Regions from separate parts of the Streptomyces sp. NPDC060002 genome, predicted to be linked through region 3. Evidence: riboswitches for the same ligand, from Rfam matches in the RefSeq annotation. Region 3 holds a riboswitch; each other region holds the start of a gene.
The links. A riboswitch is a leader RNA that binds a small molecule or an ion and turns the genes downstream of it on or off. The one in region 3 is predicted to bind cyclic di-AMP.
Positions count from the first base shown of each region.

Region 1: it holds a riboswitch for cyclic di-AMP, as region 3 does, so the genes downstream of both, ACFWBD_RS37695 (M23 family metallopeptidase) here and ACFWBD_RS15870 (C40 family peptidase) in region 3, are expected to answer to the same signal.
Region 2: it holds a riboswitch for cyclic di-AMP, as region 3 does, so the genes downstream of both, ACFWBD_RS02445 (LysM peptidoglycan-binding domain-containing M23 family metallopeptidase) here and ACFWBD_RS15870 (C40 family peptidase) in region 3, are expected to answer to the same signal.
Region 4: it holds a riboswitch for cyclic di-AMP, as region 3 does, so the genes downstream of both, ACFWBD_RS10440 (transglycosylase SLT domain-containing protein) here and ACFWBD_RS15870 (C40 family peptidase) in region 3, are expected to answer to the same signal.

Region 1 is NZ_JBHWUW010000075.1:18,687-25,542, forward strand. It holds gene trmB (tRNA (guanosine(46)-N7)-methyltransferase TrmB) at 1-592, shown strand, start outside; gene ACFWBD_RS37685 (PrsW family intramembrane metalloprotease) at 702-2,207, shown strand; gene ACFWBD_RS37690 (aldo/keto reductase) at 2,224-3,168, opposite strand; gene ACFWBD_RS37695 (M23 family metallopeptidase) at 3,322-4,344, opposite strand; cyclic di-AMP (ydaO/yuaA leader) riboswitch at 4,352-4,520, opposite strand; tRNA gene ACFWBD_RS37700 (tRNA-Met) at 4,834-4,907, opposite strand; gene ACFWBD_RS37705 (dihydrofolate reductase family protein) at 4,979-6,106, opposite strand; gene ACFWBD_RS37710 (MarR family winged helix-turn-helix transcriptional regulator) at 6,161-6,676, shown strand; gene ribA (GTP cyclohydrolase II) at 6,828-6,856, shown strand, end outside.
Region 2 is NZ_JBHWUW010000001.1:527,660-534,515, forward strand. It holds gene ACFWBD_RS02440 (hypothetical protein) at 1-1,045, opposite strand, end outside; gene ACFWBD_RS02445 (LysM peptidoglycan-binding domain-containing M23 family metallopeptidase) at 1,280-2,272, opposite strand; cyclic di-AMP (ydaO/yuaA leader) riboswitch at 2,277-2,471, opposite strand; gene ACFWBD_RS02450 (alpha-galactosidase) at 2,740-4,815, opposite strand; gene ACFWBD_RS02455 (tyrosine-protein phosphatase) at 5,039-5,836, shown strand; gene ACFWBD_RS02460 (DUF6126 family protein) at 5,885-6,007, opposite strand; gene ACFWBD_RS02465 (helix-turn-helix domain-containing protein) at 6,004-6,636, opposite strand; gene ACFWBD_RS02470 (aspartate aminotransferase family protein) at 6,744-6,856, opposite strand, start outside.
Region 3 is NZ_JBHWUW010000014.1:130,558-137,413, forward strand. It holds gene ACFWBD_RS15850 (8-amino-7-oxononanoate synthase) at 1-39, shown strand, start outside; gene ACFWBD_RS15855 (DUF397 domain-containing protein) at 95-337, opposite strand; gene ACFWBD_RS15860 (helix-turn-helix domain-containing protein) at 347-1,207, opposite strand; gene ACFWBD_RS15865 (ATP-binding protein) at 1,421-1,903, shown strand; gene ACFWBD_RS15870 (C40 family peptidase) at 1,962-2,435, opposite strand; cyclic di-AMP (ydaO/yuaA leader) riboswitch at 2,439-2,650, opposite strand; gene ACFWBD_RS15875 (hypothetical protein) at 2,993-3,307, opposite strand; partial or broken gene ACFWBD_RS15880 (ClpP family protease) at 3,315-3,764, opposite strand; partial or broken gene ACFWBD_RS15885 (ABC transporter permease) at 3,722-4,471, opposite strand; gene ACFWBD_RS15890 (TetR family transcriptional regulator C-terminal domain-containing protein) at 4,643-5,260, shown strand; gene ACFWBD_RS15895 (urease subunit gamma) at 5,145-5,417, shown strand; gene ACFWBD_RS15900 (urease subunit beta) at 5,428-5,739, shown strand; gene ACFWBD_RS15905 (urease subunit alpha) at 5,732-6,856, shown strand, end outside.
Region 4 is NZ_JBHWUW010000008.1:86,647-93,502, reverse strand. It holds gene ACFWBD_RS10450 (outer membrane lipoprotein carrier protein LolA) at 1-109, opposite strand, end outside; gene ACFWBD_RS10445 (polyprenyl synthetase family protein) at 336-1,346, opposite strand; cyclic di-AMP (ydaO/yuaA leader) riboswitch at 1,979-2,207, shown strand; gene ACFWBD_RS10440 (transglycosylase SLT domain-containing protein) at 2,211-2,684, shown strand; gene ACFWBD_RS10435 (HAD family hydrolase) at 2,745-3,569, opposite strand; gene ACFWBD_RS10430 (GNAT family N-acetyltransferase) at 3,860-4,924, shown strand; partial or broken gene ACFWBD_RS10425 (glycosyltransferase) at 5,682-6,671, shown strand; gene ACFWBD_RS10420 (polysaccharide deacetylase family protein) at 6,767-6,856, shown strand, end outside.

The sequences.
Region 1 (6,856 bases), on a different contig from region 3:
GCACTTCGTCGACCTCGCCGAGCTGTTCGGCGACGACCGTCCCGTCGTCCTGGAGATCGGCTTCGGCATGGGCGAGGCGACCGCGCAGATGGCGGCCGCCGACCCGGACACCGGCATCCTCGCGGTGGACGTGCACACGCCCGGCCAGGGAAATCTGCTCAACCTCGCGGACCGCACCGGGCTGACCAACGTCCGGGTGGCCAACGGTGACGCGATCATCCTGCTGCGCGAGATGCTGCCGGCGGACTCGCTCGACGGGCTGCGGGTCTACTTCCCCGACCCCTGGCCGAAGAAGCGCCACCACAAGCGGCGCCTGATCCAGCCCGAGTTCCTCGACCTGGCCGCGACGCGACTGAAACCGGGCGCGACCGTGCACTGCGCCACGGACTGGGAGCCGTACGCCGAACAGATGCTCGAGGTGCTGACCGCGCACCCCGGCTTCGAGAACACCCGGGCCGACGGCGGGTTCGCGCCCCGGCCCGAGTTCCGGCCGCTGACCCGTTTCGAGGGACAGGGGCTGGACAAGGGTCACGTCGTGAACGATCTGCTCTTCCGTCGCGTACAGCATCCCGTCCAGGCAGGGGATCGCTGACCGGCCAAAGGATCAGCGAGGAGATCAGCCAGGAGATCGGCCGAGCGATCACCGACCGACCTCCCCCTCCACCACAGTCCCCTCCCTCGTTAGGGTCGATGCCGTGGCCATCAGTCCTCTGTTTCCGCCCCGTCCGCCGCATCCCGGCGGCGCACCCGAGGACGGTGTGCTCCGGCACGCTCACTGGTGGCACCGCAGGTGGGTGCGGTACGGGGCGCTGATCACCCTGCTCACGCTGTCCGGCCTGGTCATCCTCGCGCTGGTGCGCGAACAGACCGGTACGGAAGGATTCCTGGTCGGGCTCGGGCTCGCCGTGCTGCCCGTGCCGCTGCTGGTCGCCGCCTTCCGGTGGCTGGACCGGGTCGAGCCCGGACCCTGGCGGAACCTGGTCTTCGCCTTCGCCTGGGGCGCGTGCGCGGCGGCGCTGATAGCCATCATCGCCAACAGTTTCGCGACCCGGTGGATAGCCACCGCGACCGCCGACCCGTCCGGCGCGGACACCCTCGGGGCGACCGTCATAGCGCCGATCGTCGAGGAGTCCGCGAAGGCCGCCGCCGTCCTGCTGGTGTTCCTCTTCCGCAGGCGGGACTTCACCGGGATCGTCGACGGCGTGGTCATAGCCGGGGTCACCGCGACCGGCTTCGCCTTCACCGAGAACATCCTCTACCTCGGCACCGCCTTCGGCACCGACCAGCTCACCGGCGACACCGGCATCGCCTCCGTCACCGCCGCGACGTTCTTCGTACGCGTCATCATGTCGCCGTTCGCGCACCCCCTGTTCACCGTCCTGACCGGCATCGGCTTCGGCGTCGCCGCCCTGTCCGGCGAGCGCCAGCACCTGCGGCGCGTGCTGGTCCCGCTGTGCGGGCTGCTCCTCGCGATGGGCATGCACGCCCTGTGGAACGGCTCCTCGTCGTTCGGCGAGTTCGGCTTCTTCGCGGTGTACGCGGCGTTCATGGTGCCCGCGTTCGGGCTGCTGACCTGGCTGGTGGTGTGGACGCGGCAACGCGAGCTGCGCACCGTACGCGAGGAGCTGCCCGCCTACGCGGCCGCCGGCTGGCTCACCCCGGCCGAGCCGTTCGCGCTCGGCTCCATGCGGGCCCGGCGGCTGGCCCGGGAGTACGCCGGCCGCCACCTCGGCAAGCCGGCGGCGCGGGAGGTGGCGCGGTACGAGGCGTACGCGACGTCCCTCGCGTTCCTGCGGCACCGCGGCCGGCGAGGCCGGGCCGGCGCCGACTTCCTCGTACGCGAGCGGGAGTTGCTCAACGAACTGTGGAGGCGCAAGGACGTCGCCCGGCCCGCGCTGGACCACGCGGCCCGGATGACGGCCCCGCCGGTACGGGTGGCCGCGCCGCCCTGGCCGGTGTACGGGGTGTACGGGTACGGCCGGGGTCCGGCCCACGGCCAGGGCCACACCGCCGGATTCGGGCACCCGTCGGCGCCGGTGTACGGAAGTCCGCCCATGTACGGGAATCCGACGGTGTACGGGAGTCCGCCGGGGCCGTCGTACGGATACGGGTACGGCTACGGGCACCCCGCAGCACACGGCCACGGGAACGGCCCCCAGAACGGGTATCCGGCAGGGCCGTACCCCGCTCCCCACCCGCGCCAGTAGGCCGGGCCGAGGCAGGTCAGGCCGAGGCCCGGGTCAGCCGGGCGAGCTCCTCCGCCGTCAGCTCCAGCCGTGCCACCCCCAGCAGCGCCGGAAGCTGCTCGACCGTCCGCGCGGAGGCGATCGGCGCGGCCACCGTCGGCTGCGCGGCGAGCCACGCCAGGGCGACCGTGGGGATCTCGGCGCCGTGGGCCTGGGCGATCTCGTCCAGGGCGGTGAGGACGTCGCGGCCCCGCTCCGTGTCGAGGTGCTTGGCGGCGCCGGCCGCGCGGGCGCTCTGCACGGTCGTGCCGGGCCGGTACTTGCCGGTGAGGAAGCCGGCGGCGAGCGCGAAGTACGGGACGGCGGCGAGGCCGAAGCGGGCGGCGAGGTCCTGGAGGCCGCCCTCGTAGGTGTCGCGGGAGACCAGGTTGTAGTGGGGCTGGAGGGCGACGTACCGGGCCAGGCCCTCGCGGTCGGAGAACTCCAGGGACTCCCGGAGCCGCTCGGGCGAGATGTTGGAGGCGGCGATGTGCCGCACCTTGCCCGCCCGCACCAGCTCGTCGAGCGCGCCGATGATCTCCTCGACGGGCACCTCGGGCTTGTCGAAGTGCGTGTAGTAGAGGTCGATGTGGTCGGTGCCCAGACGGCGGAGCGAGGCGTCGGCGGCGGCCTTGATGTTGTCGGCGGTCAGACCGGGGAACTCGGGGTGCTGGCTCACCTTGGTGGCGATCACGACGTCGTCGCGGTTGCCCCGGGCCTTCACCCACCTGCCGATGATGGTCTCGGACTCACCACCGCTGTTTCCCTCGATCCACGCCGTGTAGGAGTCGGCGGTGTCGACGAAGTTGCCGCCCGCGGCCGCGTAGGCGTCGAGTACGGCGAAGGAGGCCGTCTCGTCGGCGGTCCAGCCGAAGACGTTGCCGCCGAGGGAGAGCGGGAAGACCTCGAGGTCGGAGGAGCCGAGCTTGCGAAGAGAAGTCATGCTTCGTCTCAACGGGCGCCGACGGCCCGCCCATTCCGGGCGTGACGCGAAGAACATGTGAACGGCGCCTGTGGACGGCACGGACGGCAGCCCCGACGCGGAGGGCGTCGGGGCTGCCGGGGTGGATCAGGGTGTCCTCGGGAGAGGAACCGGTCAGGGGTTGAGGCCCTTGCCGCGCAGCCAGGCCGCCGGGTCGATGCCGTCGGCGCTGCCGTTCGGGTGGACCTCGAGGTGGAGGTGGGCCCCGGTGACGTTCCCGGTCGCGCCCACGCGGCCGATCACATCACCGGTGGCGACCTTCTGGCCGACACTGACGCTGATCGACGACTGGTGGCAGAACCACAGCTCGGTGCCGTCGTCCAGAGTCAGGATGGTGCGGTAGCCGTAGGAACCGGCCCAGCCGGCCTCGGTGATGGTGCCGCTGTGGACGGCCTTGATGAGCGTGCCCGTCGGCGCGGCGAAGTCCAGACCCGTGTGGTAGCCGGAGGACCAGAGGGCACCGGCCTGGCCGAAGGTCGAGGTGATGGTGTACGAGGAGGTCGGCAGCGTGTACTGCTTGGCCAGCTCGGCCAGGCGCGCGGCCTCGGCCTTCGCGGCGGCTTCCTCGGCGGCCTTCTTCTTGGCGGCGGCGGCCTTGGCCTCCGCCTCCTTCTCGGCCTTGGCGGCGGCGTCGGACTCGGCCTTGGCCGCGGCGGCGAGGGCCTTGACCTCGACCTGCGACTGCTGTGACTCGGCCTGCGCCATGATCCGGCTGCGCAGTGCCTCGCCGGCGTCGGCTGCGTTCTCCTCGGTGTCCACGGCGGCTTCGGAGCCGAAGCCGGCGAGGGCCGGGGCGGTTTCCGGGGCGGGCTCGTCGTCGGAGATGAGCGAACCCACGTTGGGCAGGTCCGGCATCGAGATCGAGACGGGCGCCTTGCCGGTGTTGGCGCTGGCCATGCCACCCGCGCTGACGGCGGCTATGACGCCGACGCCGAGGACGGTGGAGCTGCGGGCGAATCCGCCGCCGCGCTGCTTGGCGACGCGGTGCTTGCCGCGTACCGGGCGAGTGGACTCCGCGGTGGGGTTCCACTCCTCCCAAGGGCCCTCGTCGGTGCGGTAGCCGCCGTAGCCGAAGGTCTCGGTGGACCGCTGGCTGGGGGCGTAAGGGGCCTCGGGGGCAGGCGGGTTGGACGCCACGCGGGCGCACTCCTTTCCTTCCGTCGCCTACCGGGTTAGCTGACGGGTTCGGAGCGGGAAGGTCTCCTACGCGCGTATACCGGTCGTGGACTCTGCGAGTTCACGAAGGCTTCCGCGTGATTCACCCCAAGGTGGTGGTTCCCCGGTTCCCTTGCGGGATTCGGCACGTGCCGCACGGAGCCGACTCTGGTGCCGGCTGGGACGACCGCGCTGCGTTATCGAACGTTAATAGACCCGGGGGTGGGTTTCCAAGCTGTTCCTCTTGATCAACAACATTTCCGGCCTGGACTTTTGGGCCAGCAGCGGTGAAAAACGGGCGAGTTGACCGCGCCTCGACATTCCCCGGAAACGCTTCATCAGTCACGGAAGTTTTGATGGTGACCCAGTCGTTATGCGCAGGGCGGTCGTCCGGTCACCAAGAGTGAGGGAGCGGTCGACGAAAAGACCGAAGGCCGGAGCCCTTTCGGATTCCGGCCTTCGGTTCATCAGTAGCGGGGACAGGATTTGAACCTGCGACCTCTGGGTTATGAGCCCAGCGAGCTACCGAGCTGCTCCACCCCGCGGCGATGAACACAACTGTACGCCATCAGCGGGGCAGAAAGCACATCGGTTGATCCACGGGGCCCCGGCGGCCTCAGAGGAGGTGGCGGTTCGGCTCCTTCGCCCGCTCCTCGTGCTCCGGGAGCACGAGGACGTCGACGCCCTGGGCCGTGAGCAGACCGGTCCCGTCCGCCTCCGTGACGAACGTGTCCGGCTCGCGCCAGGCCGTGACCACCCTGCGCAGCCCCGCGTCGAGGATGAGGCGGGCGCAGGGGGCCGGGCGGGAGGAGCGGCGGGCGCAGGGTTCGAGGCTGCTGTAGACGGTGGCCGCGGACAGCCGGGGGTCGGCGGGGTCGAGCTTCGCGAGGGCCGCCTCCTCGGCGTGCACGACCGGGTCGCCGGCCTCGCGGGAGTGGCCTCGGGCCAGCTCCGTGCCGTCGGCGGCCACGATCACCGCACCGACACTGAAGGCGGTCTCCGACGGCGGACAGTCGGCCGCGAGTTCGCAGGCGAGGGCCAGCCAGTGCCTGTCGGCTGCGGCGGGCAGCGGTCCGGCGCCGGGGGCGGTGGGCTCGTAGCGGTTCAGGACGACGTCCTCGATGCGCCGGCTCTCCACCAGGCGCAGGCGTCCGCCCTGGTAGCCGCCGGGTCCGAAGAGGCGGGGCGCGGCCGGGTCGCCCACGAAGAGCGGGGCGAGGACCAGCTGGAGTTCGTCGGCGAGGCCCTGCCGGAGCAGCTGGGTGTGGATCGTTCCGCCGCCCTCGACCATGAGGCGCCGTACCCCGCGCTCGTCGTGGAGGTGTTCGAGGAGACGGCGCCAGTCCAGTTCGGGGCCGAGCGGGACGGCGTCCGCGGCGATGCCGAGGGCGCGGACCCGTGCGGCGCCCTTCTCCGTCGTGTACACGACCTTCTCGCCGCCCGTGTGCCAGAAGTTCGCCGCCGGGTCGAGGTCGCCGGAGCCGCTGACGGTGACCTTGAGGGGGTACGGCGGCCGGCCGGCGGCCACCCGGGCGGCGCGGCGCTCGGGGGAGTTCACGAGGAGCCGGGGATTGTCGGCGCGGATGGTGCCGGCGCCGATGAGGATGGCGTCGACGGAGGCTCGTACCTCGTCGACGCGGTCGAAGTCGGCGCGGCCGGACAGGAGCAGGCGCTCGGGCGTGGTGTCGTCCAGGTAGCCGTCGAGGGACACGGCGGCGGACAGCAGGACGTACGGGTACGGCATCGACGCGGCTCCCCGGGTCTTGGTTCAAGTTTGAAACAAACCTACACTGGCTGTATGACGACTCGCTGGCTGTCCCCTGAGGAGCAGCGCGCCTGGCGCGCCTACGTCGCCGGCTACCTCCTGCTGGAGGACGCGATCGACCGGCAGCTCCAGCAGGAGGCCGGCCTGCCTCATCTGTACTACTCCATCCTCGCCAACCTCTCCGAGACACCGGAGCGGCGGCTGCGGATGACCGACCTCGCGGAGCAGCTGAAGATCACCCGCAGCAGGCTGACGTACGCGGTGACGCGCCTGGAGAAGGACGGACTGCTGCGGCGGGAGGAGTGCCGCTGGGACAAGCGCGGGACCGTCGCGGCCCTGACGGACCAGGGTATGGCGGCCTTGGAGAACCTGGCGCCCGGCCATGTCGAGACGGTCCGCTCCGCCCTCTTCGACCGGCTCACTCCCGAGCAGGTGGGGCAGCTGGAGGAGATCTTCACGCAGGTCGTGCTGGGGTTCCAGGACGGCGACGAGGCGGCCCCGCGGGAACTGCCGTGGCGCCGCCGCTCGTCGCCCTGTTCGGGAACCTGATCACCGCGGGCGCATGAGGTGCGCGCCACAATCCCGTTGCTTCAAATTTAAAGCATGGGGTAGGGTCTCGATTCGTTGGATCTGCTTCAAATCTGAAGCACAAAGCGGCCCGGTGCCGCCTTGCCACCGTCCTCCGGACCCGGGAGACCGCATGCCCGACACCCCCTCCGCCACCCCACG
Region 2 (6,856 bases), on a different contig from region 3:
GGTCCACGACGTGCTTCCAACGGCGGGTGAGGTCCGTGCCGTCGAAGTCCCAGGTCTGGAACAGGACCCGGAACGCGCCGCGCCTGGCTCCGACCCGGGTGACCGACTTGGTGACCAGGCTGGGGTGTTCGCCGTCGAGGTAGGCGATGCCGAAGTGGCCGCCGGAGGGGCCGTCGGCCACGAAGTCGTCGGGGACGGGCTGCCGGGTCCGCTCGGTGCCGGTCGCTCCGTCGATCACCGACACGAACTGGTTCGCGGGCGAGGCGGCGGTGACCTGAGCACCGTCGGCGAAGGTGGTCCCGGCGGCGGTGTGCGCCAGCACCTCGGCACGGCCGTCGGAGTCGAGGTCGTAGACGGTGACGTTGTCGTCGTTGCGGTAGCCGCCGATCGCCGTGGACCCGCTGATCGCGGCGGGCGCCGGGTCGTTGGCGCCGTTCCCGCCGGCCTGGGTGTAGGAGCCGGGGCCGAGGTCGACCCGCCACAGGCGCTCGCCGGTGAGCGTGTACGCCTCCAGCAGGTCCGGCCGGTCGCGGGTCCCGGACAGCCGGCTGACGACGAGCTCGTAGCGTCCGTCGCCGTCGAGGTCACCCGGCCAGGCGTGCTGCACGGTGTAGCCGTCGGCGCCGGCCAGCGGGATCTCGGCGTAGCCGTCGGTGAGGAGCAGGGCTGCCGGACTCGGCTTCTGCACATGCCCGTCGACGACGGCGCGGACGGTGTACGTCCCCGTCCCCCGGCTGTCGTCCTGATAGGTCGTCGATTTCCTGATCGGCTCCCGGTTGAGGCGGCGGCCGTTCTTGTAGACGTTGAAGGCGATGGCGTCGCCGTACCGCGCGTATTCGGTGCCGAGCAGCCGCCAGCTGAGGAAGGTCCCGTCGCCTGACGGGGTGGCGACCAGGCCGCGGTCGAGGTTCTCGACGATCCGGCGCGGGGTCCCGGCGGCGTGCCCGGGAGGCGCGGAGACGAGTCCGGCCAGCAGGGCCGCGACGGTGACGGCGGCCGCGGCGGCGGCGCCCTTGATGACGATGCGTCGGTCGACGCCGGACACAGGACCTCCGAGGAGCGATAGAAAGCGCTTGCTCACTGACGGGGATCACTGTGTCCCCACTCTGTCCCACCTGTCGATGGGGCGAGAAGGGCTGCCACAAGAACGCAATAGAACGATCATGAACGCGCGAACTCCCACACCGGCGCCGCCCGGACACGCCGAAGGCCGGACCCGGGGATCGGGGTCCGGCCTTGGGCCGCGTGTCAGGCGGGAGGTCGTCGGAGTCGGAGGGGATCAGCCGACGGAGACGCCGTGCGAGCGGAGGTAGGCGATCGGGTCCACGTCGGAGCCGTAGTCCGGGGTGGTGCGGATCTCGAAGTGCAGGTGCGGGCCGGTCACATTGCCGGTCGCGCCGGAGAGGCCGACCTGCTGGCCCGCGGTCACGGTCTGGCCGGCCGAGACGGAGAGCTGGGACAGGTGGGCGTACTGGGCGTAGTAGCCGTCGGCGAGCTTGATGACGACCTGGTTGCCGTACGCGCCGCCCCAGCCCGCGGAGACGACGGTGCCCGCACCCACGGCCTTGAGGGTGGTGCCGGTCGGGACGACGAAGTCGGTGCCGGTGTGGTAGCCGCTGGACCACATGCTGCCGGCCGTGTGGTAGGCGGTGCCGACGGTGGCGCCCCCCACCGGCAGCGTGTAGCCGCTGGAGGTACCGGTGCCGCTCTCGGCGGCCTGGGTGACCGTCTTCGAGGAGGACGAACCGGACGACGAGGAGGAAGAGGAGGAAGAGGAGGAAGAGGACGACGACTTGGTTCCGGACGCCTTCGACTTCGACGAGGAGGACGAGGAGGACGAGGAGGAACCGGAGGACGAGCCGGTGCCGCCGGTCGCGGAGGTCGCGGCCTTCTTGCCGATGGAGAGCTTCAGTCCGGGGTGGATCAGCGACGGGTCGCCGCCGACGGCCTGACGGTTGTCCTGGTAGAGCTTCTGCCAGCCGCCGCTGACGTTCTGGTCGTCGGCGATCTTCGAGAGATAGTCGCCGGACCGCACGGTGTAGGTCTTCGCCGTCGTGGCGGTGGCCGTCTTCTGCGCCACCGGCACGGACTGCACGGCCTTTTCCGGAACGGCCTGGGAAGCCGACTGGGAGACGGACTGCGCGGGGGCCGCGTGAGCGCCGGCGGCACCTATGAGCGGAAGGGCGAGCGCGGCGCCGCCGGTTCCGGCGACGGCGATGGAGCGAGTGAAGCGCTGGGGCTTCGGACGGCGGTGCTTACCCTTCGCGGGCATGGCGAATTCCTCTCCGGCGCCTGCGAGGTGAGCTGTCGGGTGCGGACTGGAGATGTCCGGCCGCGCCGAGGCGCGGCTTTACCCCAAAGCCTGTTCCGGAGACCGGAACAGGCGGTTGTGCCTGTGGGTCCCCCGCTCCTGCCACGTACGGGTGAGTGCGCGGGTTCCGGGCGGTGGCAGGATTCGGCGTCCGTCCGGATTGGTGTGGAACGTAAGCGACCAGGACGCACAGGGACAAGCAGAGGTTGTGCTGTTAACGCCTTTCTCTTGATCCGCTGCGAGATTCCCCGGTCACACTGCGTGAGTCAAAGGGCTCGTTCATCGGCAAGCACCCTTGAAAGCATGCGAATTACGTGGACATGGCGAACGACGCACGGTCACGGATATGACGCTGCTCACGTGACGGCTCTCCAGGTTCCTTTATTCCAGAGCGAGTTGGAACGAAGGATCCAATTCGGACAGAAACCTCAGATGCGACGCAGCCGGATAACCGTCGCATCAAGGTCGCCCCGCAGTGCGGTACGCAGTCCGTGGTGCAGCAGCACCGCCCCTCGGTGGACTTCGCCCGTTTCACGGCATTCGTACGACGCTGTCGGGTCGAGTCCGCGCAGCCGCAGCGCCGGAACGGGCTCGCCGAACCGCTGCGCCTGGAGCCAGGCGAGGACGACACTCTCGTCACCGCGCACATACTGGACGGCGCTCAGGCCGCCCGCCGGGGGCCGCAGCCGGTAGAGGTCGCCCTGCTGCACGAGGGGCCGGATCTCCTTGTAGAGGTCCACCCACCGACGCGCCTCGGCGAGCTCCTCCTCGCTCCACTCGGAGAGGTCCCCGCCGACGCCGAGCACGCCGGCCATGGCGCTGACGAACCGGAAGCGCAGCGAGCTGACCCGGCCGTTGAGCTGGGTGTTGGGACTGTCGGTGACCCACGCAGCCATGACCCGGGCGGGGTGGATCTGACTGAAGCCGTGCTGGATGTCGAGCCGGTCGAGCGGATCGGTGTTGTCGGAGGTCCACACCTGGTCGGTGCGGCTCATGATCCCGAGGTCGATGCGCCCGCCGCCGCCGGAGCAGGACTCGAAGGCGACCCCGGGGTGGGCCGCCCGCAGCCGGTCCAGGAGCGCGTACAGAGCCCGGACGTGGTCGACCCAGAGGCGCTGCGGGTAGGGGTCGTCCGGCCAGCCGGCGTCGGTGAAGCAGCGGTTGAAGTCCCACTTCACATAGTCGACGGGCGCGCTGGAGAGGAGTCCGTGGAGCTGCTCCCAGAGGTACTCCTGGACGTCCTCGCGCGCGAGGTTCAGCACGAGCTGATTGCGGAATTCCGTCCGCTTTCGTCCCGATTGGAACTGCACCCAGTCGGGGTGGGCCCGGTACAGCTCGCTGTCCGGGTTGACCATCTCGGGCTCGACCCAGATGCCGAACTGCATGCCGAGGCCGTGCACGTAGTCGGCGAGGGGCTTCAGTCCGCCCGGGAACCGGTCGGGGTTGGGCTGCCAGTCGCCGAGCCCGGCATGGTCGCCGGTGCGCGCCCCGAACCAGCCGTCGTCGACGACGAAGAGCTCCACGCCCATCGCGGCGGCCCGCCGGGCGAGCGTGCCCTGCTGCTCCTCGGAGATGTCGAAGTAGGTGGCCTCCCAGGAGTTGAACAGCACCGGCCGGTCCTGTTCGGCATCCGGGACGACGTACGCGCGCTGGTAGGCGTGCCAGGTGCGGCTCGCACCGCCGAAGCCGGCGTCGCTCCACAGTCCGGCGAAGACCGGTGTGGTGAAGGACTCCCCCGCGGCCAGCCGCAGCAGACCCGAGTCGTCGTACCCGGCGCCCCCGGTGATCTGTACGCGCGCGTCCGGGAGTTGGGCGACGGCGATCCGCCAGGAACCCGACCAGCCGAGGGCGCAGCCGTAGACCTCGCCGCGCTCCTCGGTCGCGTCGGTGTCCAGGGCGACCCAGGGCAGGTGCTGGTGCCCGGTGTGGCCGCGGCGGCTGCCGATGACCTGCTCCCCGTAGGTGAGGGGGGACCGGGTGAGCCGGGACTCGGCGGCCCAGCGGCCGTGCAGCTGCGACAGCCGCCAGTCGTCGCGCTCGGGCAGGGTCCAGGTGGCGGAGTCGGCGCGCAGCAGCTCCAGCGGCCGCTCACCGTCGTTGCGCAGGGTCGTCCAGCGCTCGACGACATCGCCCCGCATCCGGTAGTGCAGGGTGACGGTCAGCCCGGCGTCCCGGAACCGCAGCCGCAGCTCGCCGCCGTCGGCCTCGAAGCCCTCGTAGGACCACTCGGTGCCGCGTCGCTCGTCGGTGCGCACGGACAGGGCGGGCCGGACGAAGCGGGGTCCGCCCTCGACCGGGTACTCCTCCCGGCCGTCGAGCGGGGACTCGAAGGACGCCCCGCGCTCCGACGGCGGATGGCCGGCGAGCGCCTCGGCGTCCGCGAGCGCGATGCCCGGGCCCCAGTGCAGGTGGACCAGCTCGTCGCCCTCGGTGAGGTGGAGGGCGTAGCTGCTCGTCGGCCCGGAAAGGAGCCAGGTGCGGCCGTTGTCGGCGATCTCGGGCATCAAACCCCCACTGATTCGAACAGGTGCGATCAAGCACCAACATCATCGAATGCGGCCGGCCTGCCGGGCAACTTTCGGTGGACAACTCTTCACCTGGGCAGACGTGCGCGGTACCGCCCTGTGGACAACCCGTTGCCCGGGGAATCCATGTCGTATCGTCGGGGAGATGTCCCGTCGGCCACCACGAGCCGCGCCGACGGAGACCGGCAGCGAGGGAGCCCCCGTGACGCAGCAGATCCCGTCGACCGAGCCCGAGCTGGCCGCTGTGCGCAACTTCCGGGATGTGGGCGGTCTGCCGACCGTCGACGGCCGTAGGGTGCGGCACGGCGCGCTGTTCCGCAGCGGACATCTCGCGCACGCGACCGACGAGGACGCCGCGTTCCTCTCCGGCCTGGGCCTGCACACGATCTTCGACTTCCGCAACGCCGCGGACCAGAAGCTGGAGGGCCCGGACGTCGAACTGCCGGGCGTGCGCAATGTGAACCTGCCCCTGTCGGACCCCGCGGACGGCTCCGAGTTCTGGAAGATGGTGCGCGACGGCGAGATCGACCAGCTGCGCGCGATCCTCGGCGACGGCAAGGCCGCCGGCCGGATGATCGCCTCCTACCGCTCGATCATCAGGGAGCGGACGGCCGAGCACGCGCGGGTGCTGCACTCGCTCGCCGAGGACAGCGTCCCGGCCCTGATGCACTGCGCGGCGGGCAAGGACCGCGCCGGCCTGTCCATCGCGGTGACGCTGCTCGCCCTGGGCGTGGAGCGTGAGGCGATCCTCGCCGACTACCTGGAGTCCAACGCCAAGCACCGCCGTTACCGGGTGCGCCGCAGCGCCACCTCCGCCGAGGCCTACTCCCCCGAGGTCATGGAGCTGCTCGCTCCCCTCTTCGACGCGCGCGCGGAGTACCTCGCGGCGGCCGTGGAGACCATCGAGGAGATCTGGGGCGGCGTCGACGCCTATCTGGAGGAGGGCCTCGGGCTCTCCCCCGAGACCCGCGAGCGGCTGCGGGACCGGCTGCTCGACTGACACCGCGACCGGCACCGCGCCCCGGAGGCCGCACCGGCCCCCGGGGCTCTACTGGTTGGCCCCCACCTCGAACAGCAGCCACAGGAAGCCCGCGAAGAGGTGTCCCACCGCGATGTAGATGATCAGCCGGATCCAGAGGGAGCGAGGGAACTTCTCCTCGATGTCCTTCATGGTGTCTCTCCGATGTCCGAAGGGGTCGGGCCCAGGCACAGCGCGGCCGTGGGGCTCTGCAGCAGGGTGTGGACGAAGAGCAGCTCGACCCCGTCGTCGTCCTGCGCCGCGATGCGGTGCGGGGTCAGCGAGTCGAAGTGCGCGCTGTCACCCGGCCCGAGCAGCTCGGTGGTGTCCCCCAGGCGCAGCCGCAGCCGCCCGCGCAGGACGTGCAGCCACTCCTCCCCGGGGTGCACGCGCACGACGTCCCCCTGGGAGCCGTACGGCACCTGGACGCGCAGGGCCTGCAGCCCGCGCCCGGAGGCGCCCGCCTGCCAGTACGTCCAGCCGCCCGCGCGGGTCGGCTCCATGTCGGCGGCGCGGACGACGGCGTCCCGGTCGGCGGACGTCTCGCCGAGCAGTTCCGAGACCGTCGTACCGTAGATGCGGGCGAGCGCGAGCAGCATCGGCAGCGAGGGCTGGCGCTGCCCGGTCTCCAGGCGGGAGAGATGGGCCGGCGACAGCCCGGCGGCGCGGGCCGCGGCCTCCAGGGTGAGGGCGGCCCGGCGGCGCAGGGCGCGCAGTTGGGGGGCGACGGCGGGAAGTGCCCCGGCTGGTTCCGCCGGGGCCTGCGACTCGGGCGAGTTCATGGCTCCATTGCACGCCGAATTTGCCTCTGCGGCAAATTCCTTGCCTCAGAGGCAAAAACACTCGGGAGCCGGGTCAGCTCTGCCGGCCTCCCGCGCTCCCGCGCCGCTCAGCGGTTGGCCACCGCCTGCTTCACCAGCGTCCTGCCGAAGTCCCACATCAGCCCGCCGCCGCTGTGCGCGTCGTCCATCACGGCGGTGAAGGCGTCGACGAACCGGTCCA
Region 3 (6,856 bases):
GAACGCGCTGTACGGGTGATCGGCGAGACACGACCATGAGTCGGCGTGACACGGCCGTGGACCGCCGCTGACTGCTCCGGCTACTCCGGTGCGGTCAGCGAACCCGCGAAAACACCGCCGTGAAGCCCGACCAGCTCTCGGGGGAGAAGAGCAGGGCGGGTCCGGCCGGGTCCTTGGAGTCGCGTACGGCGAGCAGACCGGCCCAGGGGCCGGAGGCCGGCCGGGCGGTCTCCACGCAGTTGTTCGCTCCCGTGCTGTAGCTGCTGCGCAGCCACCGCACATCCGGGAGACGGTCGGGATCGGTACTGGAAGGTACGTTCCGCGGTGGTGCGGACATGGTGCCTCCTTACGCGCCGTCGGCTATCGCGGCGATGTAATCCGATGAGTCCCCGGGCGAAAGGGCGTGCGCCCGAAGGGCGTTGAAGGCCTCGGTGTAGGCCTGGAGGTCTTCTTTCCGTTCGAGATAGAGGCTACTCGTCAAGTGGTCGAGAACAACCACGTCCAGATCAGAAGTGCGCGAAAATGAGAAGATAACGAAAGGGCCGGTTACCCCGATATGGGCTCCGGCGGCGAACGGCAGTACCTGGAGCCGCACTTGGGGCAATCGGGCGGCTTCCACGAGCCGGCCCAGCTGTCGCGCCATCACCTCGGGTCCGCCCACCTCCCGCCGCAGCACCGCCTCGTCCAGTACCGCGCACAGTTCCAGCGGCGGCTGCGCGCGCAGCACGTCCTGGCGGGCCAGCCGTACCTCCACCAGGGTGTCGAGCTGGTCCTCGTCGCTCCCCTCCACGGCCGCCCTGGTCACCGCGCGTGCGTACTCGGGCGTCTGCAGCAGTCCCGGCACCACCGTCGTCTCCAGGGTGCGCATCGCACTCGCCTGCGACTCCAGGCTGATGAAGTCCCGATAGGTGGGCGGCAGCACCCCGCGGTAGGCGTGCCACCAGTGGTCCCGGCCGCCACTGCCGCCGTCGCTCGCCAACGCCAGCATCAGCTCCCGCAGTTGCGGATCCTCGACCCCATAGGCGTCGAGGAGTAACCGCACATCGGCCGGTTTCGATCCACTGATACCGGTCTCGATGCGGCTCACCTTGGACTGGTGCCAGCCCACGAGCCGGGCCGCCTCACCACTGGTGAGCCCCGCCTGGGCGCGCAGATTGCGCAGTTCGGCGCCCAGCTTTCGGCGACGCACCGCGGGACCGTGCTGCATGGGTCCCTCCTTACTCCTATCGGGCCGACCAAATACGCTCTGCCGTCGCAGAGTTCACCGCATTGGGCGACAGATATATGCATATCCTGGTGGATCCCACCCGTGACCGGCGCGGTAATGGCAGTCTGGCGAAGAAGCACCAGTCCGGGACCGTACTCGAACCATCCGCACCGTGTCGGGCTCCCGGTCCCGTGGGAAAGGGACGACGTCGCCATGGCAGATCACCTGGAAGCATCCGTCATTCTGCCGAGCGATCCCGCCTCGGTCTCCACGGCCCGCGTCTTCGTGGCCGACGTCCTCGGGGAATGGGGTCTGCCGGCGGACACGGAGACGGCCGACGCCATCCGGCTGATCGTCTCGGAACTCGCCACCAACGCCGTACAGCACACCTTCGGGCAGTCGCCCACCTTCACGGTGGAGCTGGTCCTCGACCGCGACGAACACCTGCGCGTCGGGGTCACCGACAGCCACCCGCGCTTCCCCAAACGACTGCCGGCCGCCGTCCAGCAGGACAACGGCCGAGGCATGGTGATCATTCGCTGGCTGACCGCGGAGTGCGGCGGCAGGCTGAGAGTGCGGCCCACCCGGGAGGGCGGCAAGACGGTCACCGTCGAGCTCCCGTGGGCCGTCCCGGCGACGGAGCCGGTGACCGGAGCTCTGACGGCCCCGGCGGAGGGTGAGCTCCCGGGGCGATGAAGGCGCGTCAGGACACCCCCACCGCCCCGGGAAAACCAGCCCGTGACCCGGGCAGGCCCTAGCGGACCCGCCCGTACCAGACGCTCTTGGTCCAGATCTTCTGGAGCTTCACCACGTCGCCGGTCTTCGGCGAGTGCCAGATCTTGCCCTTACCCGCGTAGATCCCGACGTGGTACACGTTCGAGCCCGAGTGGAAGAACACGAGGTCGCCTGCCTTGCGGCTGGACGACGAGATGTGCTTCGTCTTGTTGTACTGCTGGGCCGCCGTCCGGGGCAGGCTCTTGCCCGCCTTCTTGAACGAGTACAGCGTGAGCCCGGAGCAGTCGAACCTCTTCGGTCCGGTGGCCCCGTACTTGTACGGGGCACCCTTCTTGGAGGCCGCAATCTGGAGCGCCTTCGTCGCCGGTGTGGCGGCCGCGGCGTCGGGGGCGAGCCCCGGGACCACGACCGAGCCGCCCACGGCGGCGATGGCGAAAGCCGAGGCCGTACCGGCCCGGGCCATGAGCGACGGGACACGATTGAGCGCAGTCATGCGCAACCCTTCGTCAGCCGCCTGTGAAGGATGACCTGTCGGATTCGGGCTGGCGAAGTTGCCCGGCCGCTGCTGCGGCTTCACCCCAAGGGCTGCTCGGTCCGGTCATGGCGTGACCGTTCCGGCGACCCGTCGTGCTTGGGTCCTCCACTCCTGCCGATGCACTCCTGTCGACCGGTCATCCGGGAGGCGGCAGGACTCGGCGTCCGCCCGGACCGCCCCGCCGCTTGTGGCGGGGGCTTGTCGTCAGTCAGGGATCTTGGCTCACCGATGTCCGAAATTCCCAACGGAACCGGGGATTTGTGGGGTTACTCACCACTCACCCGTTCGGGTGAACACTCTGATGGGTGATCAGGTGTCAGGGCGCCTCAGGGGCTCCCACCAGCGGTGACGCCTCCTGTTCCACCCGAAGTGCGTCCTTTTGCGCAACCTCTGGGCGTCTGGGGGAACAGTAGACGTTCTGCCGAACGGGGGTACGCCTTCTGGGCCGTTTCGACTCCGGTCCGGTCGTCACGTCGTCGGCGTGTCCGGGTCCGGACCGGGGTCGGCCGGTCGGCTCAACTGTCGGCGAGCGGGGGCAGCGTGACCCGCGCGGTGCGGCGCTCCCCGTCCAGGACGCGCAGCGCCCGCGCGAGCGTCGGCGCGTGCAGCTCGCTCTCGCCCCGCTGGTGCATCAGGGTCAGCGCGTCGCGCAGCGCGGCCGCCTTGGTCACCAGAGCCTGGGCGGCGCGCAGCCCGCGGTAGGTGTCGCCGTGGTGGGCGGGGTTGATCCGGCCGAGCATGTCGACCACGTCGAGGTAACCGTCGGTCAGCTCGGCCTCCGCGCGGGTCAGCGCGGGCAGTGGGGGCAGCGGGGGCAGCTCGGGCACCATCGGCGGCTCACCTCCCGCCGGGCGTGCCGGCCGAGGCCTTGCGGCTGGGGACGATTCCGTCCACCAGGCCGTACGCCACGGCCTCCTGGGCGGTGAGGAACGTGTCCCGCTCGATGTCCGCGGTCACCTGCTCCGGCGTCCGCCCGGTGTGCCGTACGAGCATCTCCTCCAGGCTCGCGCGGGTGCGTGCCAGCTCCTCGGCCTGGACGGCCAGGTCGCTCGCCTGTCCCTCGAAGGGCTCGGGCAGGGACGGCTGGCGGATCGTCATCCGCGCGCCCGGCAGTGCGTACCGCTTGCCCGGAGTGCCCGCCGCCGGCAGCACCGCCGCGGTCGAGCCCGCCTGGCCCAGGCAGGTCGTCTCCACGTCGCAGGTGACGTACCGGATGGTGTCGTAGAGGGCCGTCATCGCGCTGAAGGAGCCGCCGGGGGAGTTGATGTACAGCGCGATGTCCCCATCACCAAGAACGACACGACTCCGATGCCCGGCGTGCCGAGCAGCGCGGCACAGCCCGCCACCGCCGCGCTCACCGCCAGCGTCGACAGCCCCAGCACCGCGGCCTCCGCCCACCAGTCACCGGTGAGCACCCCGAGCCAGCTGTGCGCCAGCGCCGCGGCGACCAGCCCGACCAGGGCGGCGGCGCCGACCAGCGCCATCACGGCACGGACCCGCGCAGGCCCAGCAGGGACGCCACCGCGCCGGCCGCGATCCCGGCGAGGGCCAGCGGCAGCACGCTCGCACCGAGGGCCGAACCGCGCGGGTCGGCGGCCGGCGCCGCCACCACGTCCACCGTCCTCACCCGGGTGCCCGAGGCGGCCGCAGGCTGCGCGGCCGCCTGCTGGAGCAGCTGCGCGACCAGTGGGCTCGCGGCCGAGGCGGTCAGCAGCTCGGACCCCTCGGCCGTGACGACCACCGCGCCGTATACGGTGCGGTCCTCCACGGCGTCCCGGGCGGCCGTCCCGTCGGCGTAGTGGTGGATCGAAGGCGCCCCCGTGCCGGGTCAGTCGCCTCTCCGGCTGCGCGGTCGCGGCGGGCGGGCCGGCCACGCCGATCGGCAGGTCGCGGGGCGCGGTGCGGGCGGCCGGCCAGGCGAAGGCCCACAGGGCGACGGCGGCGAGGGTCGGGACGAGCAGGACGACGGCGATCAGTCGCCGGGTGGCGGGCATGGGGGCTCCCCCTGGAAGCGGGCGGGTCGGGTCGGCGTGAGCGGTAAAAAGAAGCTCATCGCCGCGATCGTCGGCGAGGTGCTCGGCGAGGTCCGCGAGAGCTTCGAGGAGGAGGGCCGGCACATTCCGCCACCGGCGCCCGACATCCTGGTCTCCTCGGTCTTCGGCCGGGTGCACGCCTCCCGGGAGTCCCTGACCGTCGACGGGCAGCCGGCCTTCCCCCGCCTGGTGATCCAGGTGTGGACCAAGACGCTGCGCAACCCTGAACTGGCGGCGATCCTGAGCGAGGGCTACAGCGGGGTGCGCGAGGCGTGGGGGCGGATCGTGGTCGCCTACCAGGAGGCCGGGATGATGCGGTCCGATGTGTCGCCCGACCATGTGGCCCGCACGTTGATCGCCGTCGTCCTCGGCTTCCTCGTCCAGCAGTCGCTGCTCGGGCCCGCCCCCGTCGAGGTACTGCGTGACGGGCTGCGCGCGTTGATGAGCGTGTCGGCCCCGCTGTCGGGGCCTGAATCGATCACAGCTCGGTTAACTTGCTCGAAATGCGGTCCAACTAGCCTGCCGATCCATGCCACCAGGGTCTTTTCCCCGTGGCCGCGGAACCGGGCCCCGCACGGTCCGGAGCGAGGATGTGAGGTGGGACGTGCAACTGACCCCGCACGAGCAGGAGAGGCTGCTGATCCACGTGGCGGCCGACGTCGCCGAGAAGCGCCGGGCCCGCGGGCTCAGGCTCAACCACCCGGAAGCCGTGGCCCTCATCACGTCGCACATCCTCGAAGGGGCGCGTGACGGCCGTACGGTGGCCGAGCTGATGTCCTCCGGCCGCAAGCTGCTCACCCGCGACGACGTCATGGAGGGCATCCCCGAGATGATCCACGACGTCCAGGTCGAGGCCACCTTCCCGGACGGCACCAAGCTCGTCACCGTCCACGACCCGATCGTCTGAGGGGGCGTCGATGATTCCCGGAGAGATCCTGTTCGCGGCGGACCCGGTCGTCTACAACGAGGGCCGCGAGGTCACCCGGCTCACCGTCCTCAACGCCGCCGACCGGCCCGTCCAGGTCGGCTCCCACTACCACTTCGCCGAGGCCAACCCCGGCCTGGAGTTCGACCGCGCCGCCGCGCGCGGCCGACGGCTGAACGTCGCCGCCGGCACCGCCGTGCGCTTCGAGCCCGGGATCCCCGTCGACGTCGAACTCGTCCCCCTCGCCGGCGCCCGGGTCGTGCCCGGTCTGCGCGGGGAGACCGGAGGTGCCCTCGATGCCTGAGATCTCGCGTGCCGCGTACGCCGACCTGTTCGGTCCGACGACCGGCGACCGCATCCGGCTCGCCGACACCGACCTGCTGATCGAGATCGAGGAGGACCGCTGCGGCGGCCCCGGACTCGCCGGTGACGAAGCGGTCTTCGGCGGCGGCAAGGTCATCCGTGAGTCCATGGGACAGTCCCGCGCCACGCGCGCGGACGGCACACCCGACACCGTCATCACGGGCGCGGTCGTCGTCGACCACTGGGGGGTGGTGAAGGCCGACGTCGGCATCCGCGACGGGCGCATCACCGGGATCGGCAAGGCCGGCAACCCCGACACGATGGACGGGGTCCACCCGGACCTGGTCATCGGCCCGGAGACCGAGATCATCGCCGGCAACGGACGGATCCTGACGGCCGGCGCGGTCGACGCGCACGTCCACTTCATCTGCCCGCAGATCGCCGACGAGGCGCTGTCCGCCGGTGTCACCACACTGGTCGGCGGCGGCACCGGACCGGCCGAGGGCTCGAAGGCGACCACCGTCACGCCCGGCCCCTGGCACCTCGCGCGGATGCTGGAGGCGATGGAGCAGTACCCGCTGAACATCGGCTTCCTCGGCAAGGGCAACACCGTCTCGCAGGACGCGATGCTGTCGCAGATCCGGGGCGGGGCGCTCGGCCTGAAGCTGCACGAGGACTGGGGCTCGACACCCGCCGTCATCGACGCCTCGCTGACCGTGGCCGACCGGACGGGCATCCAGGTCGCGATCCACACGGACACCCTCAACGAGGCCGGGTTCGTCGGGGACACGCTCGCCGCGATAGCCGGACGCGGCATCCACGCCTACCACACCGAGGGTGCGGGCGGCGGGCACGCGCCGGACATCATGACCGTGGTCTCCGAGCCGCACGTGCTGCCGAGCTCGACCAATCCGACGCGGCCGTACACGGTGAACACCGCCGAGGAACACCTCGACATGCTGATGGTGTGCCATCACCTCAACCCGGCGGTCCCCGAGGACCTGGCGTTCGCCGAGTCGCGTATCAGGCCGTCGACGATCGGCGCCGAGGACGTCCTGCACGACCTCGGGGCGATCTCGATCATCTCCTCCGACGCGCAGGCCATGGGCCGGGTCGGC
Region 4 (6,856 bases), on a different contig from region 3:
CCGGGACGATGTACCGTGCGGCCTTGCGCCGTCCGAGGCGCAGCTCGTCGGTTTCCCCGCCGGTCGGCTCCCCGCCGGTCGTGGTGTCGTCGGATGCCTTCGGTGCCATGTGTGCCTTACCTCCGTCGTCGGCGGCGGCTGGTCATCTCGCGCTTGTACGTCCCCACCCCAAGCCGCCATTCTCACCCGAATCGGTGAGGAGTGGTGTTTTCCGTGGTTCCCATCTGACCAAATCGGCCACGGGGAAGCGTCAGCCCGAGGGCTCAACTCCACATACGCCTGCGGTATGACACGAAGGTGACGAGCCGCCGTCCGACCCGTAGGGGTCGCCGGGGTCAGCCCGCCCGGTGGACCACCGCGTCGCAGAGTTCCATCAGCGCCGCCTTCGCGTCGCACTCCCGCAGCGGCGCCAACGCGGACCGCGCTTCCTTCGCGTACCGCACGGTGTCCCGGCGGGCCTGCTCCAGCGCCGGGTGGGCCCGGAGCGCCTCCAGCGCCTCGGTGTGCCGGGCGTCGTCGGTCAGGTCGGAGTCCAGCAGCTCGCACAGGGCGATGTCCTCGGGCAGCGACAGCCGCGCCGCCCGCTCCCGCAGCCGCAGCACGGGCAGCGTGGGAACGCCCTCGCGCAGGTCCGTGCCCGGCGTCTTGCCCGACTCGTGCGAGTCGGAGGCGATGTCCAGGACGTCGTCCGCGAGCTGGAAGGCGACGCCGAGCCGCTCGCCGTACTGCGTGAGCACGTCGACGACCGTGTCGTCGGCGCCGGACATCATCGCCCCGAACCGGCAGGCCACCGCCACCAGCGAACCCGTCTTGCCGCCGAGCACGTCGAGGTAGTGGTCGACCGGGTCCCGCCCGTCCGTCGGACCCGCGGTCTCCAGGATCTGCCCGGTGACCAGCCGCTCGAACGCCTCCGCCTGTACCCGTACCGCCTCCGGCCCGAGGTCGGCCAGGATGTGGGAGGCGCGAGCGAAGAGGAAGTCGCCCGTGAGGACGGCGACGGAGTTCCCCCAGCGGGTGTTGGCGCTGGACACCCCGCGCCGCACGGCCGCCTCGTCCATCACGTCGTCGTGGTACAGCGTGGCCAGGTGGGTCAGCTCCACCACGACGGCCGACGGCACGACACCCGGCGCGTACGGGTCCCCGAACTGCGACGCGAGCACCACGAGCAGCGGCCGGAACCGCTTGCCGCCCGCGCGTACGAGGTGCTGGGCGGCCTCCGTGATGAACGGGACCTCACTCTTGGTGGCCTCGAGCAAGCCTTCCTCGACAGCCGCCAATCCGGCCTGGACATCGGCTTCCAGAGCCTGGTCCCGCACGCTCAGCCCGAACGGCCCGACGACGGTCACGAGGGGTCTCCTGTCTGCTGGTGTCTACTGGCGATTACGCGGTTTGTCGATAGGTCTCTGCCATCACTCAAGTCAGCGTATCCGGTCACGTTTCGATCACCGATAGCCCCCACGTCCCGCGGGCTCGAATGGCTCGCCCGGGAGGCGCCTCGCAGGCCAGGCGCTATCGGATCACGCCCGATATGTTTTCGATCAGCTCATATGAGCGGACATGGAGAGAGTTTCCGGGAAGCGGAGATTCACGTCCCGGACCGGGGCGCCCGTCGAGGTGACGGGCGCGGTCACCCCCTCTTCACGTGACGACCATCACGCATTCCCTTCAGCCTCCCCCTCGACGCGCCGGGGGCAACTCCGGGCGATTTCCCTCCGCGGTCCATTGCCGGTCCTTTAACGATGAGTTGGGGCTATTGCCCGATTCGCCGCTCTTGTGAATGCTGGTGACTTGGCTCACCCCTCAGGGAGATCCGGTCCGACCTCGACGTTCACCGATTCTCCGCACCCCGTAAGCAAGTTGAAGGTTTGCACCCACAAAGGATCAAGCACCTCATAGGTCACAGACCAAGGTCAATAGGGGTGATCTGTGAATCCGGTACTTGTTTCGGACATGTGCTCTCGCATACGTTCCCGGCCTGTCGGGTGGAACGCCGAATCCTGCCGCCGCCCGCACACCCATCGACACCGCTCGGCAGGAGCGGGGGAACCAGGTAAGTCGCCGAAACGGATTTTCCGGATGTCTTGGATACCCGAGATGTTTCGGACAGGCCGGTACGGCTTGGGGTCAAGTCGCGACCGTCAGGACGCGACCGGGCAGCTCCCGCCCGAACCCGACAGCTCACCTCGCAGGCGCCGGAGAGGAAAATCGTCATGCCCGCTGCCGCTCAGCCGCGCCGCAACCGTTTCGTCCGCACGCTCGCCGTCGCCGTCACCGGCGCGGCCGTGCTCGCTCTCCCCGTCCTCGGGGCGACCACCGCCTCCGCGGCGACTCCGGCCGTCTCCACGGCCACCAGCCTCGGCTACGCCAACAACCTCGACGGCTGGATCCGTGCCTCCCTCCAGGTCATGGGGCAGCACGGCATCCCGGGGACGTACAACGGCATCTACCGCAACGTCATCCGCGAGTCCTCCGGCAACCCCAACGCCATCAACCTCTGGGACTCCAACGCGGCCGCGGGCATCCCGTCCAAGGGGCTGCTCCAGGTCATCGACCCGACGTTCCGCGCCTACCACGTCAACGGCACGTCGTGGGACTCGTACGACCCGGTCGCGAACATCACCGCCGCCTGCAACTACGCGGCCGCGCGCTACGGCTCGATCGACAACGTGTTCGGCGCGTACTGACCGTCCCGCCCGGGCCCGGTCGCCGGCGTCGGCAGGCGACAGCCGGTAGCCGGTAGCCGGTTACGGAAACAGTTGTTCGAGGACGACGGCCACGCCGTCGTCCTCGTTCGACGTCGTCACCTCGTCGGCCACCGCCTTGAGTTCCGGATGGGCGTTGGCCATGGCGACACCACGAGCCGCCCAGTCGAACATCGGGATGTCGTTGGGCATGTCCCCGAACGCGACGGTGTCCTCGGGCCGCAGCCCCAGATGTTCGGCGGCCAGGGCCAGACCCGTCGCCTTGGTGATCCCGCAGGGCTGGAGTTCGACCGTGCCCGGCCCCGACATGGTGACCGTGGCCAGCGAACCGACCACCGAGCGGGCCGTCGACGCCAACTCGTCGTCGGACAGCGTGGGATGGCGCAGCAGCACCTTGCTGATCGGCTCGCACCACAGGTCGTCGCGCCGGCCGACGCGCAGGGCGGGCAGTGTCGGGTGCGGCATCCGGTAGCCCGGCTCGATGAGCGTCAGCCCGTCGACACCGTCCTGGTCGACGGCCGCGTACAACTGCCCCACCTCCGCCTCGATCTTGCCGAGCGCGGTCTCGGCCAGCTCCCGGTCCAGGGTGACCGACCACAGCAGACGGTCCGCGCCGGCGTCGTACAACTGCGCGCCCTGCCCGCACACCGCGAGCCCCCTGCTGTGCAGCCGGTCGAGCAGCGGGCGCACCCGGGGCGCGGGCCGTCCCGTCACCACCAGGTGGCGTGCGCCGGCGGCCGCCACCCGCGCGAGCGCGTCGAGCGACCGGTCGGAGAAGGTGTCGTCGCCGCGGAGCAGCGTCCCGTCCAGATCGGTGGCGATGAGGGAGTACGCGGTGCGCGCGGCATATGCGGTGGGTGCGGCCATGATCAGAGAATACGGATCCCAGGCCCCCCGGGTCCGACACGAACCGGCCGACGTTCAGGTCCTGTCCTGTTCTGCCAACTCCCCTTGTGCGCCAGGCTCACGACTGGCTGCCGGCCGACTCGATGAAACGGCTTTCTGGCACATCGCCGGGTTGCGGACGGTTGTAGGCCTCTGCACCGGTTGGCAACAAGATGGGACGCTACCTACCGCGACGCCCGGGTGGAGCGGTACCGTCCAGGTGTCCAGGGGGACTTGATCGGGGGGTCAGGTTGAGCAGTGGGCGCATTCGTGTGCTGAGGCCGCAGGACCTCGGCGAGGGGGAGAGGGAGCGGTGGCGCGCGCTGCGTGCCGCGTCGGCGCTTCCGCGAAACCCCTTCATGGAACCGGAGTTCACCGACGCCGTGGGCCTGGTACAGCCACGCTCGCGGGTGGCGGTGGTGTACGAGGGGCGTGAGCCGGTCGGTTTCCTGCCCCACGAGCGGGGCCTGCTCGGACAGGGCCAGGCCCTCGCGTACGGCGTCTCGGACGCGCAGGGCGCGGTGCTGGCCCCGGGTCTCGGGCTGGACGCCGACGAACTGATGCGGGCATGTGCCCTGTCGAGCTTCGCCTTCGACAACCTGGAGGCGGAGCAAGGGCTGTTCACCCCGCACGCGGCCGAGGAGTACGCCTCCTATGTCATCGACGTCGAAAAGGGTTACGAGACCTACGAGTCCGTGCTGCGCGCCCAGTCGCCGAAGTTCCTGAAGACGACTCTGGCCAAGGAGCGCAGGCTCGGGCGTCAGGTCGGGGAGTTGCGGTTCGTGTTCGACGAACGCGATCCGGCAGCGCTGCGCACGCTCATGGCGTGGAAGTCCGCGCAGTACCGCAGGACCGGCCGCCGGGACCGGTTCGCGCAGGAGTGGATCACCCGGCTCGTGAACGCGCTCTCCGCGACGCGCGCGCCGGAGTGCTCCGGCACTCTCTCCGTCCTGTACGCCGGTGACCAACCGGTCGCCGCGCACTTCGGACTGCGTTCGTCGACCGTCCTGGCCTGCTGGTTCCCTTCGTACGAACCGGAGTTCGCGAAGTTCTCACCCGGCCTGGTGCTGCATCTGCGGATGGCCGAGTCGGCCGCCGCCGAGGGCATCGGCCTGCTCGACCTGGGGCGGGGCGCGGCCGAGTACAAGGACTCGCTGAAGACCGGGGAGCTACCCGTGTACGAGGGAGCGTGGTCGCGTCCGGGGGTGGGCGCCGCGCTCTACTGGCTCAGCCGTGAGCCGTCCCGCCGGGCGCATCACTTCGTGCGCAGCCGGCCGAGGCTCGCCGCGGCGGCCGCACGGGCCTTGAAGGGCGCGGGCCGGCTGCGCCGACCGTGACGGGCGGCGCCGACCGGCCGGTGTGACGGGCGTGAGACAAGGGGGGTTCATGTACCGCGCGGCACGTGCACAGCAGGAGATACAGAGGTTCCTGGACATCGAGCCGGTGCAGGTCGCCGAGCTCGAACTGGACGACGGGGGTGTCCTCAGACCGGCGCCGGGAAGTCCGCCCGTCACGCACGGTGAGGTGTTCGTGCTGGTCAGAAGGGGTGGGCGGCCGATCGGGACGCTGCTCGGGTCGGTACCGGCGGGCGCGGACCCGAAGACCGTCCTCATGAGCCTGGCCACGCACGAACAGGCACCCGGGCCGCCTTCCGCGAGGCCCGCGCACGAGACCGCCCCGACCGCCGCCCCGCCGGCCGCCGTCCCGACCACCGCCGTCCCGACCACCGCCGTCCCGTTCACCACCGTCCCGACCGCCACCGTCCCGACCACCGCCGTCCCGACCACCGCCGTCCCGACCACCACCGTCCCGACCACCACCGTTCCGTTCGCCGCCGTCCCGACCACCGCCGTCCCGACCGCCACCGTCCCGACCGCCACCGTCCCGACCACCGCCGTCCCGACCACCGCCGTCCCGACCACCGCCGTCCCGACCGCCGCCGTCCCGTTCACCACCGTCCCGACCGCCACCGTCCCGACCACCGCCGTCCCGACCACCACCGTCCCGACCACCACCGTCCCGACCACCACCGTCCCGACCACCACCGTCCCGACCGCCACCGTCCCGACCGCCACCGTCCCGACCGCCAGGGTTCCGTTCACCACTGTCGTGGTCGCCACCCGTGAGCGTGCCGAGAAGCTCGGCCATGCCCTCGACTCGCTGCTCGCCCAGGACCACCCGGACTTCGAGATCGTCGTCGTCGACAACGCGCCCGTGACGGACGCCACCCGGGACCTGGTCGAGCTCGAGTACGCCGAGCGCGTGCGGTACGTCACCGAACCGGCGCCCGGTCTCGCCGTCGCCCACAACAAGGGTGTCGAGACCGCCCGCGGCGAGGTGATCGCCTTCACCGACGACGACGTGGTGGCGGATCCGCGCTGGCTCACGGAACTCACCGCGCCGTTCACCGCCGACCCGGGCCTCGGCTGCGCCACCGGCCTGATCCTGCCGGCCCGGCTGCGGACCCCTGCCCAGGTCCTCCTGGAGAGTCACGGCGGCTTCGCCAAGGGCTTCACGGCCCGCACGTACGACCCGCAGGACCCGCCCGCCGACGAACCGCTGTTCCCGTTCACCGCGGGCCGCTTCGGCTCCGGTGCCAACATGGCCTTCCGTACGGAGGTGCTGCGGGCGGTCGGCGGCTTCGACCCGGCGACCGGCGCGGGGACGCTCGCGCGGGGCGGCGACGACCTCTACGGGTTCGTCCGGATCCTCGCCGGGGGCCACCGGCTGCACTACACGCCGCTGGCCCTGGTCTGGCACCACCACCGGGAGACCTGGCGGGACCTGGAGACCCAGGCGTACGGCTACGGCGCCGGCCTCACCGCCTACCTCACGGCGATCCTCGTCAACCGGCCCGGCCTGCTGCCCGCGTTCCTGGCCCGGCTGCCCCGGGGGCTCGCCCACGCGCGGACGCTGACGGCGAGCCGGCAGGCGGAGCCCACGGCGGACGGCGCGCCCGGCGGTCACGACGCCCGGACCCACGCCTGGCCCGCCCGGCTCTCCCGGCTCCAGCGGCGCGGCATGCTCTACGGGCCGGTGGGCTATCTGCGGGCCCGGCGCGCGCTGCGAGGTGCCGCGCGATGACGACGTCCGCGCACAGAGCAGGCGGAGAAGGCTGCGGCGACAACGGGGACGACGACGGGGACGGCATTGTCCCGGTCCTCCTGTATCACGCCGTGATGGAGGAACCGCCCGGCTGGATCGCCGAGTTCACCGTCAGCCCGAAACAGTTCGGCGAGCATCTGGACGCCGTCGTGGACAGCGGCCGT